DNA from 4 places in the Rhizobium sp. CB2179 genome. Region 1 is predicted to be linked to each of the others. Evidence: predicted binding sites of a transcription regulator. Region 1 holds the regulator's gene; each other region holds the start of a gene.
What was found. The regulator PhoB, encoded in region 1, activates phosphate uptake and scavenging genes when phosphate is short. The targets are predictions, from matches to a motif close to TGTCATNNANCTGTCAT.
Positions count from the first base shown of each region.

Region 1 (4,228 bases):
TCCATCAAAGTTGCCGGGCAATGACTCCGGCTAAGGAAACCAGGCCCGAAAAATCAAAAATGCCGCCTTGCGGCGGCGAGTGGCACTATTTCCTTTTCGCGCTGCAATGTCAACAAAACGGCGCCCTTAGCGTATGCAGCACAGGTGTACAGCGGCATTTTCAGTCTTCAACAGGCATTATTGCAGAAATGCCACGCAGGGACAGCAAGTTGGGGAAAACTACGAATTCGATTCATCCGGATTCATGCGACTCTTGTCACGGAGTCAGGCTCACACTAGGTTAAAGATCAATTACTAGACTGCATGCGGCGGAACTAGTCACCAAAATTGATCAAGCGTTTCTTGTTTCGGAGCTCCCGGGACAACGGTGAGGGATTCTGCCATCACCAACGCAAAAGGTGGAGACAGGGCATGAACTGGACAGACGAGCGGGTCGAGAAACTCAAGAAGCTTTGGGCCGAAGGACTGAGCGCCAGCCAGATCGCGGCACAACTTGGCGGTGTCAGCCGAAACGCGGTCATCGGCAAAGTGCACCGGCTGTGCCTTCCCGGCCGTGCCAAGGCCGGCGGCACCAACACCGCGGCGCGAACGCCGAAGCGCAACACATCGGCGCCGCGCGCGCCGAACTTCGCCTCTCGCATCACCACCCGCACCGTTACCCGCCAGCAGGGCGCGACGATGCTGAAGGAAGAGATCGAGATCGAAACGATCGAGGAAATGGAATACGTGCCGAGAGGCAATGTGGTGGTGCCGATTTCGCGCCGCCTCGGCCTGACGGAACTGACCGAGCGCACCTGCAAATGGCCGGTCGGCGATCCGCTGAAGGACGACTTCCATTTCTGCGGCTGCGAGTCCCCCGACAATTCGCCCTATTGCAGCTATCACCAGAAGCTTGCCTACCAGCCGGTCAACGAACGCCGCCGGGCAGCGGCGCGCGCCAGCTGAGGGGGCTGACCATCGTTAGAATGCAGAAAACGGGCCGAGCGGCCCGTTTTTTTATGCGCGGATGGAAGCTCAGGTTTCCCTCCGTCATGCTCGGCCTTGTGCCGAGCATCTGATCACCTCAACTACTTGAGAGAAAAACCTTTATTTTCAAATGCTTAATTTGGCGTGCGCAGATCCTCGGCACAAGGCCGAGGATGACGTCGCGGGTTTTGCCAGGGCTTTGCCAGCAGGCTCAGATGAAAGCCCTCAGGCTTCCATCGAATAACCGGCGCCGCGGACGGTGCGGATGACGTCCTGCATGTTGGAGAAATTCAGCGCCTTGCGCAGGCGGCCGACATGGACGTCGACGGTGCGCTCGTCGACATAGATATCGTGGCCCCAGACGCCGTCCAGAAGCTGCGAGCGGGAGAAGACCCGGCCCGGCGACGACATCAGGAATTCCAGCAGGCGGAATTCGGTGGGGCCGAGGCGGACTTCGCGGGTCTTGCGATGGACGCGATGGGTCTCACGGTCGAGCTCGATGTCACCGCATTTCAGCACCGTCGACAGCACCTCGGGACGGGCGCGACGCAGCATCGCCTTGACGCGGGCAACGAGCTCGGGGGTCGAAAAGGGCTTGACGACATAGTCGTCGGCGCCCGTCGACAATCCGCGGACACGCTCGCTCTCTTCGCCGCGCGCCGTCAGCATGATGATCGGCAGGCGCTCGGTCTCCGGCCGCATGCGCAGGCGCCGGCAGAGCTCGATGCCGGAGACGCCGGGCAGCATCCAATCGAGGATGAGAAGATCGGGCGTGCGCTCCTGAAGCCGCATTTCGGCTTCGTCGCCACGAAGGATGGTATCGACCTCGAAGCCTTCCGCTTCGAGATTGTAGCGAAGAAGCACGCTGAGGGCTTCCTCGTCTTCAACAACTGCAACTCTCGGGATCATGCGTGTGGGTCTCCTCGCGCATGATCCTTAAACCGGGGGTGATTTAAGCAATGCATCCTGCGCAAAATCAGAATTGGCTGCGACCTCTTGCGCGCCCGGATGGGCGCGCACGCAAGCGGCGGGGTGTAGGCGGTTATTCGGTGACCGCGCCGACGGTGTTGGCGCTGTCATCCTTTGGACGGTCGCCTTCCGGCTGCGCGCCTGTCGTCATGTAAAAGATCGTCTCGGCGATGTTGGTGGCGTGGTCGCCAATGCGCTCGATGTTCTTGGCGCAGAAGAGAAGATGCGTGCAGCTGGTGATGTTGCGCGGATCTTCCATCATGTAGGTCAGGAGTTCGCGGAACAGCGAGGTGTACATCGCGTCGATCTCGTTGTCGCGTTCGCGGATCGCATTCGCCTTGTCGGCGGAACGATTGGTGTAGACGTCGAGCACTTCCTTGAGCTGGACGAGCGCCAGCTCGGACAGATGCTCGAGGCCGCGGGCGAGCTTGCGGGGAACGCCGGTGCTTTGGACGGCGATGACGCGCTTGGCGGTGTTCTTGCCGAGGTCGCCGACCCGTTCGAGATCGGCGGCGATGCGGATCGAACCCATGATTTCGCGAAGGTCCGCGGCCATCGGCTGGCGGCGGGCGATGGTGACGATCGCCTTGTCGCCGATTTCGCGTTCGGCGTGATCGAGGATCACATCGTCGGAGATGACCTTCTGCGCCAGCGCGGTATCGCCGTTGACGAGCGCCCGCACGGCTTCGGCGACCATCTGCTCGGCCAGGCCGCCCATTTCGGAAATCCGCCTGGACAGGAACTTCAGATCATCATCATAGGCAGAATAAATATGTGTCGATGCCATGGGGCTTTATCCTCGAATAACGGAAAGGCTTGGTGACGCCAAAATCAGCCGAAGCGACCCATGATATAGTCCTGGGTGCGCGGATCGTCGGGATTGGTGAACATCTTGTCGGTGTCGTTCTCCTCGACGAGATTGCCGAGGTGGAACATGGCGGTGCGCTGCGAAACACGCGCGGCCTGCTGCATGGAATGGGTGACGATGACGATCGTGTAGTTCTCGCGCAGCTCGTGGATCAGCTCCTCGACCTTGGCGGTGGCGATCGGGTCGAGCGCCGAGCAGGGCTCGTCCATCAGGATGACTTCCGGGCTGACGGCGACGGCACGGGCAATGCAGAGGCGCTGCTGCTGACCGCCCGACAGGCCGGTGCCGGATTCGTGCACGCGGTCCTTGACCTCGTTCCAGAGACCGGCGCGCTGCAGGCTGGTCTCGACGATCTGGTCGAGATCGGCCTTCGACTTGGCAAGGCCATGGATGCGCGGGCCATAGGAGACGTTTTCATAGATCGTCTTCGGGAACGGGTTCGGCTTCTGGAAGACCATGCCGACGCGGGCACGAAGTTCGACGACGTCGATATCGGGATCATAGATATCGTCGGTATCCAGCGTGATCTTGCCGGTGACGCGGCAGCCGTCGATCGTGTCGTTCATGCGGTTGAGGCTGCGCAGGAAGGTCGACTTGCCGCAGCCGGACGGGCCGATCAGGGCGGTTACGGTGTTTTCGCGGATGTTCAGGTTCACATCGAATAGCGCGCGCTTTTCGCCGTAGTAAACCGAGACATCCTTTCCGATCATCTTATACGGGACGTTGCTCATCTTGTGATCCAGCGCCTTTTCAACTGCAGCTTCCGTCAACATGTTCATGATCTTGTAACTCCGTTTACCAGCGGCGCTCGAAGCGACGACGCAAGAGGATGGCGCCCATGTTCATGACGATCAGGAACAGGAGCAGGACGATGATGGCACCCGAAGTACGCTCAACGAAGGCACGTTCGGCCTCGTTGGCCCACATATAGACCTGTACGGGCAGAGCCGTCGAGGGATCGAGCGGTGTCGTCGGCGCGTTGGCGACGAAGGCGACCATGCCGATCAGGAGCAGCGGCGCGGTTTCGCCAAGCGCGTGCGCCAGGCCGATGATCGTACCGGTGAGGATGCCGGGCATGGCGAGCGGCAGCACATGGTGGAACACCATCTGCATCTTCGAAGCGCCGAGGCCGAGGGCTGCGGCACGGATCGACGGCGGCACGGCGCGAAGGGCGGCGCGCGTCGCGATGATGATCGTCGGCAGGGTCATCAGCGTCAGCACCAGGCCGCCGACCAGCGAGGCCGAGCGCGGCAGGCCGATGAAGTTGATGAAGACGGACAGACCAAGCAGGCCGTAGACGATCGAAGGGACCGCGGCGAGGTTGTTGATGTTGACCTCGATCAGGTCCGTCAGCTTGTTCTTCGGCGCGAACTCCTCGAGATAGATCGAGGCGGCAACGCCGATCGGCAGAGCGAGCACGAGGAC
Region 1 is NZ_CM172781.1:182,993-187,220, reverse strand. It holds gene AC244Q_RS00945 (GcrA family cell cycle regulator) at 412-945, shown strand; gene phoB (phosphate regulon transcriptional regulator PhoB) at 1,192-1,875, opposite strand; gene phoU (phosphate signaling complex protein PhoU) at 2,009-2,722, opposite strand; gene pstB (phosphate ABC transporter ATP-binding protein PstB) at 2,767-3,582, opposite strand; gene pstA (phosphate ABC transporter permease PstA) at 3,599-4,228, opposite strand, start outside.

Region 2 (4,228 bases), 2.1 Mb from region 1:
CTTGCTGATAATAGCTGCCCGCCAGGCATAACCGCCGCCGACGGCATCGAACACCAATGTCGCGTTGTTTTCATGGGCTTGCGCTTCCAGGACCTCGCGCAGATCGGGGCGCGGGGTGACGTGGAATTTCGCAAGCCAGGACTGCAGCATGCGCCGGAACCAGCCCGGCAAGCCTTCCTGCTGGCCGAAATCGACAATGTGCAGTTGGCCGCCGGGATTGAGTGCGGCGATCGAAGCATCGACGGCGCGCTCCCAGTCCGGGATCATCGACAAGGCATAGGAGATCAGGATGCGGTCGAAGCCGCTGACGCCGAATTCACGCGGTGTGAATGCCGTGGCGTCGGCGACGCGGAATTCCGGGATCGTCGCCTTGGTGGCGAAGGTCTTGCGTGCCGAAATCAGCATCTCCTGGGAAATGTCGAGGCCGAACAGCTTGGCGGTCGGGAAATGCCTGTGGGCGAAGGCCATGTTGCGCCCGGTGCCGCAGCCGACTTCCAGAAGGCTGCCGCCTTCGGCCACGTCGAGATTGCGGATCGTGCTGTCGCGGCCGAGAAGATAATATTTGCGGGTCAGGTCGTAGATGTGCCGCTGGTAGCGGTACATGCCATCCATGAGGCTGGCATGTTGGTCGCTCTGTCCTGCCGTCTCAGTACCGACCTTGCTCACGCCTTCTTCCCGTAGATGTGGAAGCCGCCGTAGATTGCCGAGCGATCGAGCGCAGTCAGTTCACGCGACTTTTCCTCGAAGTAATCCCATTGGCCGCGGATCGCCGGAGCCAGGCGGCCTTCGATGATGCTCTTTTCGGCGGCGGTGCGGAAGATCACGCGGGCGCCTTCGCGCGCCGTGCGGGTGATTTCCGTCCAGACGTCGTTCAGCTGCTCGTCCGTCATCCAGTCCTGCGCGTCGAGCAGAATGTAGCGGTCGCGCGAGGCGGCCGGCTCGCGGGCCAGAAGCTCGGTGAAGCTTGCGTGGTGAACGTTGACGCGGTCGACATTGGCGCGGATCACCTGATAGTGCTCCGACTTCAGATAGGTCGGCAGCGGGCCCTCCGCTTCGGTGCCGTAACGGCGGCCGAAGGCCTGCCAGGCGAAATAATTGTCGCTCATCGGGAAATGACAGGCGAGCTTTTCCAGGCGATGCTTCAGCACCGGTGCGATCGAATGATCGGCGGCAAGGCTTGCGAGTTCGTCATATTGCTGCGGCGGAATGCCGAGGCCGAAGAGCGAGCTCTTGCGGCCGGTAATCCAGCGCACGACCGGCTTTTCGAAGAGCGGCGCGATCTGCTCGTCGAAGAACTGGCGCTGCTCGCGGATCGAGCGGGTCTTGGTCATCTCGCGCAGTTTGACGCCATGCAGGCGGGCAAGAAGGTGGGCCGCGCCGATGAAGCGGCCGAGCAGACCCGTTTCGTAAATGTTGCGATCGAAAACGGTGACGCGGCGGCGGCCGAACTTGCGGCCGTTCCAGTAGCTGCGGGTTGCCTCATCGAGGCGGGCGGCAAGATGCTGGTCGTAGGCACGGCTGTTCGACTTCTCGTTCGGCATTGCCAGGAAGCGGATGAGATCGGCGTGACCTGGAAGATGTTTGAAGGCGGCAAGCTTCAGGCGGTTCAGCGCGATGTGGTGCGGGTTGAGATCGACGACGTCGATCGAGGCCGGCGCCTTGGAGAGATAGGCGAGCATGTTGCAGCCGCCGGAGCCGATGGTAACGATGCGATGATTGGGCTTCAGCTCCATCGCCTGCATGTCGAGATCCGGATCCTCCCAGATCTGCGGATAGACGAGGCCGGAGAAAAGAAGGCCGAAGAGACGCTCGGAAAAGCCATCCTTCGAAAAGGCCTTATGGCGGAGAAGGGCATCCTTGAGTTTCCGGTTCTTGCGGAAGCCGGCATCCGGTGCAAATTCTGACATGAGTCTGTCACCTTTTTAGCGTTCAGGGCGTGTAGCGCGCCTCTGCTACAGTTTGATGACGCGGGCTGTGGGGGAGCCGTTCCTGGGAGGCTTCGGCCTCCTCCGGAGAGCGACCGGAATGGCACTCCTGGGAAAGTGATCGGGACGATGGTCCTTCTTCGCTTCGGCCCCTTTCCGGCGCGTGTGATTCCTGCTTCTCTCCCGGCATGGAGGAATGCCATGCGATTTGTCCTGCGTATCATGAAGGCGCTTGCTCTCCTTCTCGTAGTCATCATCGTCGCCGCGGCCGGCTGGCTGTTCATCCGGCCACCGGAACTGCTCAGCGTCGGCGACGGTTATGCCGCCAAGATCGTCTGCTCCAACGTGTTCATCGCCGGCCGGGAGGCGGAGGATGTGCTCCATGACGACGTCCAGGCGCCTGGAAATCCGCTACTGCGGCTGGTGCGCGTCAGCGTCGACCCCGACAACGACCGCGTGACGGCGCGCTTCATGGGACTGTTTGCGCCGAGTTATGCGCTCTATCGCGGCGCTTTCGGCTGCACGAGCGTCCCGGACGGCAATTTCGAGGCGGCTGCGAAGGCAGCGCCCTTCGATCCGCCGGCCAAAATGCAGGCGAATGACGCCTTGTGGCCGGAGGGCGAGGGGACCGGCAATCCGGCGGACGGGAAGATCGCCGCGCTGCTTGCCGATGCCGGAATTGCCGGCCCGGCAATGCGGGCGATCGTGGTGGTGCGCAATGGTCGCATCGTCGCTGAGGCCTATGGCCCCGGCTTCTCGGCGAAGACGCCGCTGATCGGCTGGTCGATGACGAAGACCGTGAATGCGGCGGTCCTCGGCCGGCTGATGCTTGGCGGCAAGGTCTCCTTCGACGATGATAGCCTGTTGGCGCAGTGGAAGAACGATGCGCGCGCCAGAATCAAGGTTTCCGATCTGCTCGGCATGGAGAGCGGCCTTGCCTTTAACGAAGACTATGGCGACGTCGCCGATGTCACGCGCATGCTCTATCTCGATCCCGACATGGTATCGCTGCCGGCCAATGCACCGATGGAGGCAGCGCCCGGCCAACGCTTCCGCTATTCGAGCGGCACGGCCGTGCTGCTCTCGCGCATCTGGATGGACAGGGTCGGCAATGCTCAGGCGGCTTTTTCCTATCCGCACGACGCGTTGTTTGCCCCGCTCGGCATGACGAGCGCCGTATTCGAACTCGATGCGCGCGGCACGTTCGCCGGAAGCTCCTATCTTTATGCGACGGCGCATGACTGGGCGCGCTTTGGGCAGTTCCTGCTGCAGGACGGCGTGTGGAACGGACAGCGACTGTTGCCGGAGGGTTTTGTCGGCGCCATGCGCACCCCGACGGCGGCTTCGAACGGGCGGTATACGCAGGGCCAGGCCTGGCTCGCACCCGGTCGCGGCTCGAGCGCTGAGGCCGGGCTGCCTGAGGATACGTTCTGGTTGACGGGCCATGACGGGCAGAGCATGGCGATCGTGCCTTCCGCCAATCTGGTGGTCGTCAGGCTTGGCCTGACGCCGAGCAGGCTCGACTATCAGCCGCAGACGCTGCTGAAGGCGATCCTGGCGGCATTGCCACAACCGGGAGAGCAGCAACAACAGGCCGGATCGCAACAACAGACCCAGCCGCAGCCATAGGCTGGGGCTTATTCAGCCGTTATCTCTCCTGCATATTCAAGGGATGGCTGTAGTTTCAGCCGGTCTCAATAGTTACCTTGGGCGATGTCTGTCATGCCCTTGCGCTTGGCGTCATAATAATAGCCGCGCGCATAGAGGCGGACGGCATCGTCTTCCCGACTGTCGGAAACGAGCCATGCGCCGCGCAGATATTTCGCGGCATATTTGATGTTGGTCTCGGCATCGAAGAGGCCGCCCGGGGCACCGTCGTAACCCATGGACTTGGCGGTGTTGTACTTGATCTGCATCAGGCCGAAATAGCCACGCTTGTTGTAGGCCTTCGCATTATAGCGGCTCTCGCGATGGACGACGCGATGGAGAAGAGTCTCGGGAATTTCGTAGATTTTCGAATATTTCTGGATGAGCTTGGTGACAAAGCTCTTCTCGACGGTCGGCGCATCGTCTTTGTCGTCATCGCTAAACATCGGCGGCGCCGTCGGCGGATCGATCGGCCCGGTTTCGTCGAAACCGTAGTCCATGCTGGCGCGCGGGGTGGTGTCGACGGCGGCAAGTGCTGCAAGCGCGCTGTTTTGCGGTGTCGCGGCAAAGGCAAGCTGCGTCGTCGGCTGGGTCGGCGTTCCAGGACGCGGCGTCGGCACGACGGACTGGATCGCCGTCATTTCGGGCGTCAGCGG
Region 2 is NZ_CM172781.1:2,985,987-2,990,214, reverse strand. It holds gene AC244Q_RS14990 (class I SAM-dependent methyltransferase) at 1-666, opposite strand, end outside; gene AC244Q_RS14985 (BtaA family protein) at 663-1,907, opposite strand; gene AC244Q_RS14980 (serine hydrolase domain-containing protein) at 2,127-3,554, shown strand; gene AC244Q_RS14975 (lytic transglycosylase domain-containing protein) at 3,620-4,228, opposite strand, start outside.
Region 2: the regulator PhoB is predicted to act here: its motif matches at 1,952-1,968, upstream of AC244Q_RS14985 (BtaA family protein).

Region 3 (4,228 bases), 390 kb from region 1:
GTGGCCCATCGGGCATCGGCAAGAGTTCGCTGCTCAAGATGATCTACGGCAATTATGCCGTCGACACCGGCCAGATCCTCATCCGCCACGACGGACGCATCGTCGATCTCGCCTCCACCGATCCGCGCACGGTGCTCAACGTCCGCCGCAATACACTCGGTTATGTCAGCCAGTTCCTGCGCACCGTGCCGCGCGTCGCGGCGATCGACGTGGTTGCCGAACCGCTGGTGGCACGCGGTGAGGACGCCGTCACGGCACGGGAAAAGGCGGGCGCCCTGCTCGCCAGGCTCAATCTGCCGGAAACGCTCTGGCAGCTTCCGCCCGCCACCTTCTCCGGCGGCGAGCAGCAACGCGTCAACATCGCGCGCGGTTTCATCACTGAGCATACGATCCTGCTTCTCGACGAACCCACAGCCTCGCTCGACGCCAGGAACCGCGCCGTCGTCGTCGGCATGATCGCGGAAAAGAAGAAGGCGGGTGTGGCCCTTCTCGGCATCTTCCACGACGAAGAAGTGCGCGAAGCCGTCGCCGACCGCATCCTCGACGTCCAGCAATTCTCACCCAGAAAGATCGCCGCATGAGCCGCAAGCTGGGTATCGAGCCCTATTTTCATGAGACGGCAACCGTCAGCGATTCCACCTTCGGGCGCTATACCGAGGTTTCCGAACGCTGCCGCATCAGCGAGGCCACGTTCGGCGACTATTCCTACATCATGCAGGATGGCTCCGTCTGGTGTGCGACGATCGGCAAGTTCGTCAATATCGCAGCCGCCGTGCGCATCAACGCCACCAACCATCCGACCTGGCGCGCGACACTGCATCATTTTACCTATCGCGCCGCCGACTATTGGCCGGATGGCGACATGGAGACGGACTTCTTCGCCTGGCGGCGCGCAAACCGCGTGACGATCGGCAACGACGTCTGGATCGGCCACGGGGCGACGATCCTGCCCGGCGTCAGTGTCGGCAACGGCGCGGTGATCGGAGCCGGCGCCGTCGTCTCGAAAGACGTCGCGCCTTACGCGATCGTCGGCGGCGTACCGGCCAAGCTCATCCGCGAGCGCTTTCCAAGAGAGGTCGGCGAACGGATGGACAGGCTTTCCTGGTGGGATTGGGAGCATGACCGGCTGCGCCAGGCGCTCCAGGATTTTCGCAACCTGGACGCGGAAGATTTCCTGTCCCGCTACGGCGGTTAAACCCCCGATATAGGGGCGGGGAATTGTGACAGGACTTACACAAATATGACATGCGAGGTTCATCAAGCGGGACTAATGCGATGCTGATCAAGGCCTGGATCGCAAGGGAAGAGCATGATGTTCGAGCTGAAGAATGTCACACGTCGTTTCGGAAAAAAGCTCGCCGTCGATTCCGTCACGCTCGCCATTCCCCAGGGCCAGATGGTCGGCGTCATCGGCCGCTCCGGCGCCGGCAAGTCGACGCTGCTGCGCATGATCAACCGCCTTCAGGAGCCGAGCTCCGGCTCCGTTCATTTCGCCGGCGTCGAGGTCTCCGGGCTTCGCGGCCAGGCGTTGCGCAACTGGCAGCGCGACTGCGCGATGATCTTCCAGCAGTTCAACCTGGTGCCGCGCCTCGACGTTCTCACCAATGTCATGCTCGGCCGCCTCAATCATCGCTCGACGCTGATGAGCCTGCTCAACATCTTCACCCGCGAGGAACGCGTGCATGCCATCGCGGCACTCGAACGCCTCGGCATCGAGCAGACGGCGCTGCAGGCAGCCGGCACGCTTTCCGGCGGCCAGCAGCAGCGCGTGGCGATCGCCCGCGCGCTGATGCAGAACCCGAAAATGGTTCTCGCCGACGAGCCGATCGCCTCGCTCGATCCGCTGAACGCCAAGATCGTCATGGATGCGCTGCGCGATATCAACGAGCGCGAGGGCATCACCGTCGTCACCAACCTTCACACGCTCGACACCGCCCGCAACTATTGTGAGCGCATCGTCGGCATGGCCGGCGGCCGCGTCGTCTTCGACGGCAAGCCCGCGGAACTGACCGCCGAAGCGGTGAAGGAAATCTACGGGACGGACAAGGACGGCGCCGGCATCGATGAAACGGTGACCTCGACATCAATCAATATCGCCCCTGAGCGGGCAGACAATCAATCCGCCGGCACACAGCCGCTGGCGCTGGCCGGCCTCTGAGAGAGGCAGCCGCGATCGAGCGCCCGCGTCAAGGGCACACTTCTTCGTAACGGGAAGGCCGGGGACACCGGTCAATAGGAGAGAAAATGTTGAAGAAAGCACTCTTTGCGGCAACGGCGCTCTTCGCGCTCGCCGGCGCTGCCCACGCTGCAGACCTCAAGGAATTCCGCATCGGCATCCTCGGCGGCGAAAACGAAACCGACCGCCTGCGCAACTATGCCTGCCTTGCCGACCACCTGAAACAGGAATTCGGCTTCGAGAAGGTTTCGCTCTTCCCGGCCGCCGACTATGACGGCGTGATCCAGGGCCTGCTCGGTGGCACGCTCGACTTCGCCGAACTCGGCGCCTCCGGCTATGCCGCCGTCTACATCAAGGAGCCGAAGGCTGTCACGCCGATCCTGACGACGCAGCAGAAGGACGGCTCGACGGGCTATTACTCGATCGGCCTCGCTCTGAAGTCCTCCGGCATCAAGTCCATCAAGGACGCCAAGGGCAAGAAGCTCGGCTACGCCGATCCTGATTCCACCTCCGGTTACCTCGTTCCGCTGACGCAGATCCCGAAGGACACGGGCATGCCGAACGACAAGTTCTTCGCCTCGACCCAGTTCAACGGCGGCCACGAGAACAACCTTCTCGCTGCCTATGACGGCAAGGTCGACATTGCCGTCGACGATAGCTCCGGCATCGGCGACTTCAAGGACGGCTACACCTCCGGTACCTTCCGCAAGGAAGTCGACAAGGGCGCCGTCGATCCGAACAAGCTGGTCGAAGTATGGCGTTCGCCGCTGATCCCGAACGGCCCGCTCGTCGTTCGCAACGCTCTCGGCGAAGAGTGGCAGACGAAGCTTGCAGCCTTCTTCACGGCCCTGCCGGAAAAGGACCACAAGTGCTTCGCCGCTGTCGAAGGCGGCGACTACAAGGGTTACGCCCCCGTCAAGCACGACTTCTACAATGCCGTCGTCGACGTCCGCAAAGCTGCCATCGGCGGCTGATGGGGTTTTTCGAATGCAGGGCGGCCGGAAACGGCCGCCCTTTATCTTGTGACTAGAACTGTGCGCGTCCTTTCGAGAGCCGCAAAGGACGCTGAAGCACTTTGAATTGCGCAGTAGGCGAGGCGTTGATGACTATTGCCAATACACAGCCGCACATGCAGAGCACCAAGGAGATCGGCACCGCCTGGGACCGGATGGTCGCCAAGCGCCGCTTCTATACCGTTCTCGGCCTGGTTATCCTGATTGCGGCTTTCGTCAGCTCCGTCCGCTTCGCCGATGAGAGCAATGCCGGCCATTTCTTCGACCGTCTGCCGCATCTCTTCGACTTTCTGAGCTGGCTCATCCCCAAGGATTGGCACGACGTCTGGCGCGCGCTGTTCGACATAGCGAGCGCCAACGACAAGGGCGGTGAGGAATTCAATTTCGACAGGGGCCGCGTCTACGTTTGGGGCGCTTTCTACATTCCCGAATATTTCGAACTGATGATCGTGACGATCAACGTCGCGCTGATTTCGACGATCATCGCCTTCGTTTTTGCCGTCCCTTTGAGCTTCTTTGCCGCGCGCAACCTGACGAATTCATGGCCGTTGCGCATCGTCACCAAGCGGCTGATGGAATTCCTGCGCGCCTTCCCGGAGATCGTCATTGCCGGGCTGTTTTCGGCGATCCTGTCGATCGGGCCGGTCGCCGCCATCATCGCCATCACCCTGCACACGATCGGCGCGCTCGGCAAACTCTTCTACGAAGTGGCCGAGAATATCGACATGAAGCCGCATGAGGGCATGAAAGCCGTCGGCGCCAACTGGTGGGAGCGCATTCGCTTTGCCGCCCTGCCGCAGGTGCTGCCGAATTTCACCTCCTATGCGCTGCTGCGCCTTGAGATCAACGTGCGCGCCTCGACCATCATCGGCGCCGTCGGCGGCGGCGGCATCGGCGAGGAGCTGAAGCTTTCGATCTCGCGGGGATTCGGCGCCAAGACGGTGGCGCTCGTTCTGCTGCTGTTCGTGACCATCGTCGCCGTCGACCAGTTCTCCGCATGGCTGCGCCGCCGCCTTGTCGGCGAGCACGCCTTCCTCCT
Region 3 is NZ_CM172781.1:4,707,694-4,711,921, reverse strand. It holds gene phnL (phosphonate C-P lyase system protein PhnL) at 1-581, shown strand, start outside; gene AC244Q_RS23015 (DapH/DapD/GlmU-related protein) at 578-1,195, shown strand; gene phnC (phosphonate ABC transporter ATP-binding protein) at 1,313-2,158, shown strand; gene phnD (phosphonate ABC transporter substrate-binding protein) at 2,245-3,150, shown strand; gene phnE (phosphonate ABC transporter, permease protein PhnE) at 3,279-4,228, shown strand, end outside.
Region 3: the regulator PhoB is predicted to act here: its motif matches at 1,230-1,246, upstream of phnC (phosphonate ABC transporter ATP-binding protein).

Region 4 (4,228 bases), on a different replicon from region 1:
CCTGCATCTTTCGCCCAAACTGCCGATAGCCCAGAGATTGGTACCTCTTCCCGAAGCCGGTCGAGCCGCGATAGTTGACTGACAAGGTCGCGTATCCGCGGCTTGCGAGAAAGCTCTTCTCGATGTTGTAACCCCAGCTGTCGTGGCGCGCCGGGCCGCCGTGAGCCATTACGACGGTCGGCACAGGATGAGGTGAGCCAGCCGGAAGCGTCAACAATGCTGGTATCTCCTCACCATCTCCGGCCGTGAAGTAGACAGGCTTCGTAACTGCCGAAAATGCCGACTTGCGCTTTTCCGCCGGCGCGGAAAGCAGCGTCTTGCTCTTATCCGCCAAGTTTAACAGATAGTGCTGGTAGGGTCGTTCATCATAGGAGATCGCGACCGTGAGCAGCGCACCAGCCTTGGAAGAACCTGAGATTTCGACGTCGGCATGCCCGTTGCGATCCAGAACCAGCTCAGTGAAGATCGTTCCTCTTTCCGAAAGGGCGATATATCGTGGATAGCCGTCGCGAATGACGGCGACGTCAGCCGGTTCGCTGGGCGTGAAGCGCAGCGCGTCTGAAACATCGACATCGCCGTCCTCGACCAGCACGGTTTCTCTACCGGTAACCGGGTCCAGCGAAACTAACGCGATCTTGTCCCGCTGACGGTTGGAAAGCGCCTCGAAGGCATTGCCTGACCTGTCCGTACGCCAGATGACCAGCGTGTCATCCGGCTCGAGTGCCGCCATCTCTCGCCACGGCTTGTCGGCGTTAATTCGGTGAAGGTATCGCCTCATTCCCGAGGCAGTCAGCTCGACGCGAATGCATGGAACCTGCGCCTCATTCAACAACCAGCTTTCGGTCGAGCCGTTGTTTTGTTCCAAGAGCCGCTTGTCGCGTCCATCCGCACTGGTTGCATAGAGATCGGCGACAGCGGGGCTGCGATCGTAGGAAACCAGGAATTGGTTGTCTGCGGCGTGTCGAGGGTCGACGATCACCTGCCACGTTTGGAAATCTCGTGGAGTAACGTCGGTGCGTGCCCCGGGTCGCCTGGGATCTACTTCCCACAGACGGTCTTTCTCGGTGAGAACCAAAAGGTCAGCGTATTGCCGCCAGCCAAAGTGGGAAAGGGCACCTTTGAACGTGGCGATGATGTTGAGTTGTCCGCCGGAAAATTCTCCGACGAAGACGGCGCGAGCGCCGCGTTTGGAGCCCCACCATGCGATGAGGGCGCCGTCGAAACTTGGTTCGTATCCCCACGTGGCACGTCTATCGGCGTAAAATCGGCTACTGGAAAGCAAGCATTTCCCTCACTCGTCCACTCTGAGGCACGGTCGACGGAACCTCACTCTTAAAGCGGAACCTAGTGTCGGGCGGGGAATGGTCCAGAGGCAGCACGCCGCGAGAGCCGCCCCCTGAAGATCAGGGCGCGGCGAATGCCATGCTTTCAATAGCGCTCCGGCACGAGCATTTCAGGCGGAACCGGCGCCCTGTTGTAATCGGCGTGACGGATGCGGTCCGGCAACTGGATCTCGGGTTTTGGAACATCCTCGTAAGGGATCTGCTCGAGAAGATGGGCGATGCAATTCAAACGCGCCCGTTTCTTGTCTACCGCCTGCACCACCCACCAAGGTGCATCCTCCGTGTGTGTCCGCGCCAGCATCTCTTCCTTGGCTTTGGTGTATTCCTCCCAATGGACCCGGCTTTCCATATCCATCGGTGAGAGCTTCCATTGCTTCAGCGGATCGTGAATACGCATCTTGAAGCGGAATTCCTGCTCCTCGTCGGTGATCGAAAACCAGTATTTGATCAACACGATACCAGAACGGACCAGCATTCGCTCGAATTCAGGCACCGAGCGGAAGAACTCCTCGAGTTCTTCGTCGGTGCAGAAACCCATCACGCGCTCGACACCGGCGCGATTGTACCAGCTTCGGTCGAAGAGGACCATTTCGCCAGCGGTCGGAAGATGCGGGACATAACGCTGAAAATACCATTGATGGCGTTCCCGCTCGGTAGGGGCGGGCAGCGCGACCGTCCGGCAGACGCGCGGATTGAGCCGCTGGGTCACGCGCTTGATCGCGCCTCCCTTTCCGGCCGAATCCCGGCCTTCGAAAAGCACCACCACCTTCAGCTTCTTGTGCTGAACCCAATCCTGCAACCGCACCAGTTCGTGCTGCAGACGGAAAAGCTCCCGGAAGTAAATCTTTCGTTCGAGCGTCTGCTCTGCCGGTTCCGACATTCCTTCGGCGACCAGATCGTCGAGCCGGTCTTCCTCCATCTGCATTTCCAGCTCTTCATCGAAGCTGTCGGCGATTTCGGCCTTTATACGGCTGAGTTGGTCCTGAGGTGTCTGAGACATGGGCTTTCCTTCCTGCTTTTTTTGACAGGAGCATGGCACTGCGAAGTTTGTGTGACGGTTCAGGTACGGAAAGCTGGATTGTCCTGCGCCACGGCCTTGACGGCGATGTCTCACTTCCCGGTCTGGCGCTAACGCGCGGCAGCCTGCTTCATCAGCTTGGCGTATTCCACCTCCGTGGCATCATCCAACGGGAACATGCACTCGATCCTCAATTCCTGCGTCGTTATCGTCTGTGCGGTGCCGACCGTGGTCACCAGCGAGAAGAAGCTGAAAACCTGCCCGTCCTTGACGAAAGACAAGGGGATGACCGGTGTGCTGTCCGCTGTCGTCGAGACCTTCCAGGCACTGTCCACATCCGGATAGGCGAGGAGCGCATCGATCAGCGCCTTCGTGTGCATGTCAATGACGCGGCCCACGGACTCTCTGAATACCCGCGCCATCAGACTTTTTGCAGTTTCCTCCCAGTTTGGGATGAAGGGCCGCAAACCGGCCGGATCGAACATCAGATGCAGCAGATTGCGCGGTTTTTCCCGTGCCGCCATGTCAATGAAGTTATTGAAGAAGCGCTGCGTCGCGTCGTTCGTCATGACGACGTTCCAATACCGATCCATGACAACTGCCGGAAACGGCTCGTGCTGAACAAGCATGCGCCTTAACGCGTCCGTGACGCCTTTCATTTCAACATCGTCGATACCGCCTTCGGCGTAAATCGGGGCGTAACCGGCGGCGAGCAATAACGTATTGCGCTCTCGCAACGGCACATCAAGGGCGTCGGCGAGATGCAGCAGATTGTGGCGGCCGGGCGTGCTTCGGCCACTTTCGATGAAGCTGATCTGACGCTGCGATATGCCGGTATCGAGTGAGAGATCCAGTTGGCTCTTGCCGCGCGTGTCGCGCCAGGCGCGCAACTGGATGCCAAGCTCGTTCGATACTGCGCTTGAAGGACTGTGCGTCGAGCTCATCTTATGGCGATCTCCGTCCGTGCGGCTAATGGCCGGCGGGGGCAATAACGCTCCCGCCAGCTGCGATATCGATCAGAAAGCAACCGGGCCAACCGATCCGTACCAGCGGCCGACCTTGGCCGGCTCTCGTTCATCCATATAGAAGAAGTGCGTCATCACCGGTTTGACAACCGGTTGAGCCTCGTCGTCGGGCGTCATTGTGACAGTCCCGCGAAAGATTTTCAGCGAGCCGCCGTCCCAATATTCCGCGACGTCGTGAAGCGCTGAGAAACCCGTGTCGATGAAGGCGCGCAGGTTCTCACGAATGGTGTCTCGCCCCTTCCAGTCGGCGACGCCCAGATTGCAGGTCGCATCCTGCGCCAGGCAGTCGAAGCCTCCGCCAAAGGTCTTGTCATCGATCTCCTTCCAGAAGGCCAACAGCCATTCAGGGGGTTCTCGTTTGGTAAAATTCATGGTCGTCATCGTCGTTCTCCTCGGCCGCTTTGTACGGGTGACGGCAGTTGAGCCATCGACATCGGTTGTCGGCCGCTTCTGTTGACAGGATTGTTCCTCCTGCAGGAAGGCCGTTCACTAATATCGCGGGACAGGGAATGCCCTCAATTACATCAGGTGTAATCAACGGGGCGAGAATGCGTCGTCCTTCAAATTCTCGGCAAAGAACGCACATCCGGACCTTTCATTCTGCACAAAGCGCTATTCGTAACTTTTGTTGTGTCGAATAACGGGATATGTTACCAATCGTGTCAGTGTCATGGAAATCACACGGGTATCGAAGGCCAAGGTTATGAATGATGTAGTCGATACGGTGGTGGTCGGCGGCGGGGCCGCGGGGCTCAGCGCCGCCCTTTTTTTGGGAAGAGCCGGCCGATCGACGCTTGTATTCGACGGCGGTAAATCGCGCATTTTCAGCGTTGAAGAGGTGC
Region 4 is NZ_JBYGKR010000006.1:284,675-288,902, reverse strand. It holds gene AC244Q_RS36885 (alpha/beta hydrolase family protein) at 1-1,075, opposite strand, end outside; gene ppk2 (polyphosphate kinase 2) at 1,429-2,343, opposite strand; gene AC244Q_RS36875 (helix-turn-helix domain-containing protein) at 2,472-3,305, opposite strand; gene AC244Q_RS36870 (nuclear transport factor 2 family protein) at 3,378-3,767, opposite strand; gene AC244Q_RS36865 (NAD(P)/FAD-dependent oxidoreductase) at 4,090-4,228, shown strand, end outside.
Region 4: the regulator PhoB is predicted to act here: its motif matches at 2,365-2,381, upstream of ppk2 (polyphosphate kinase 2).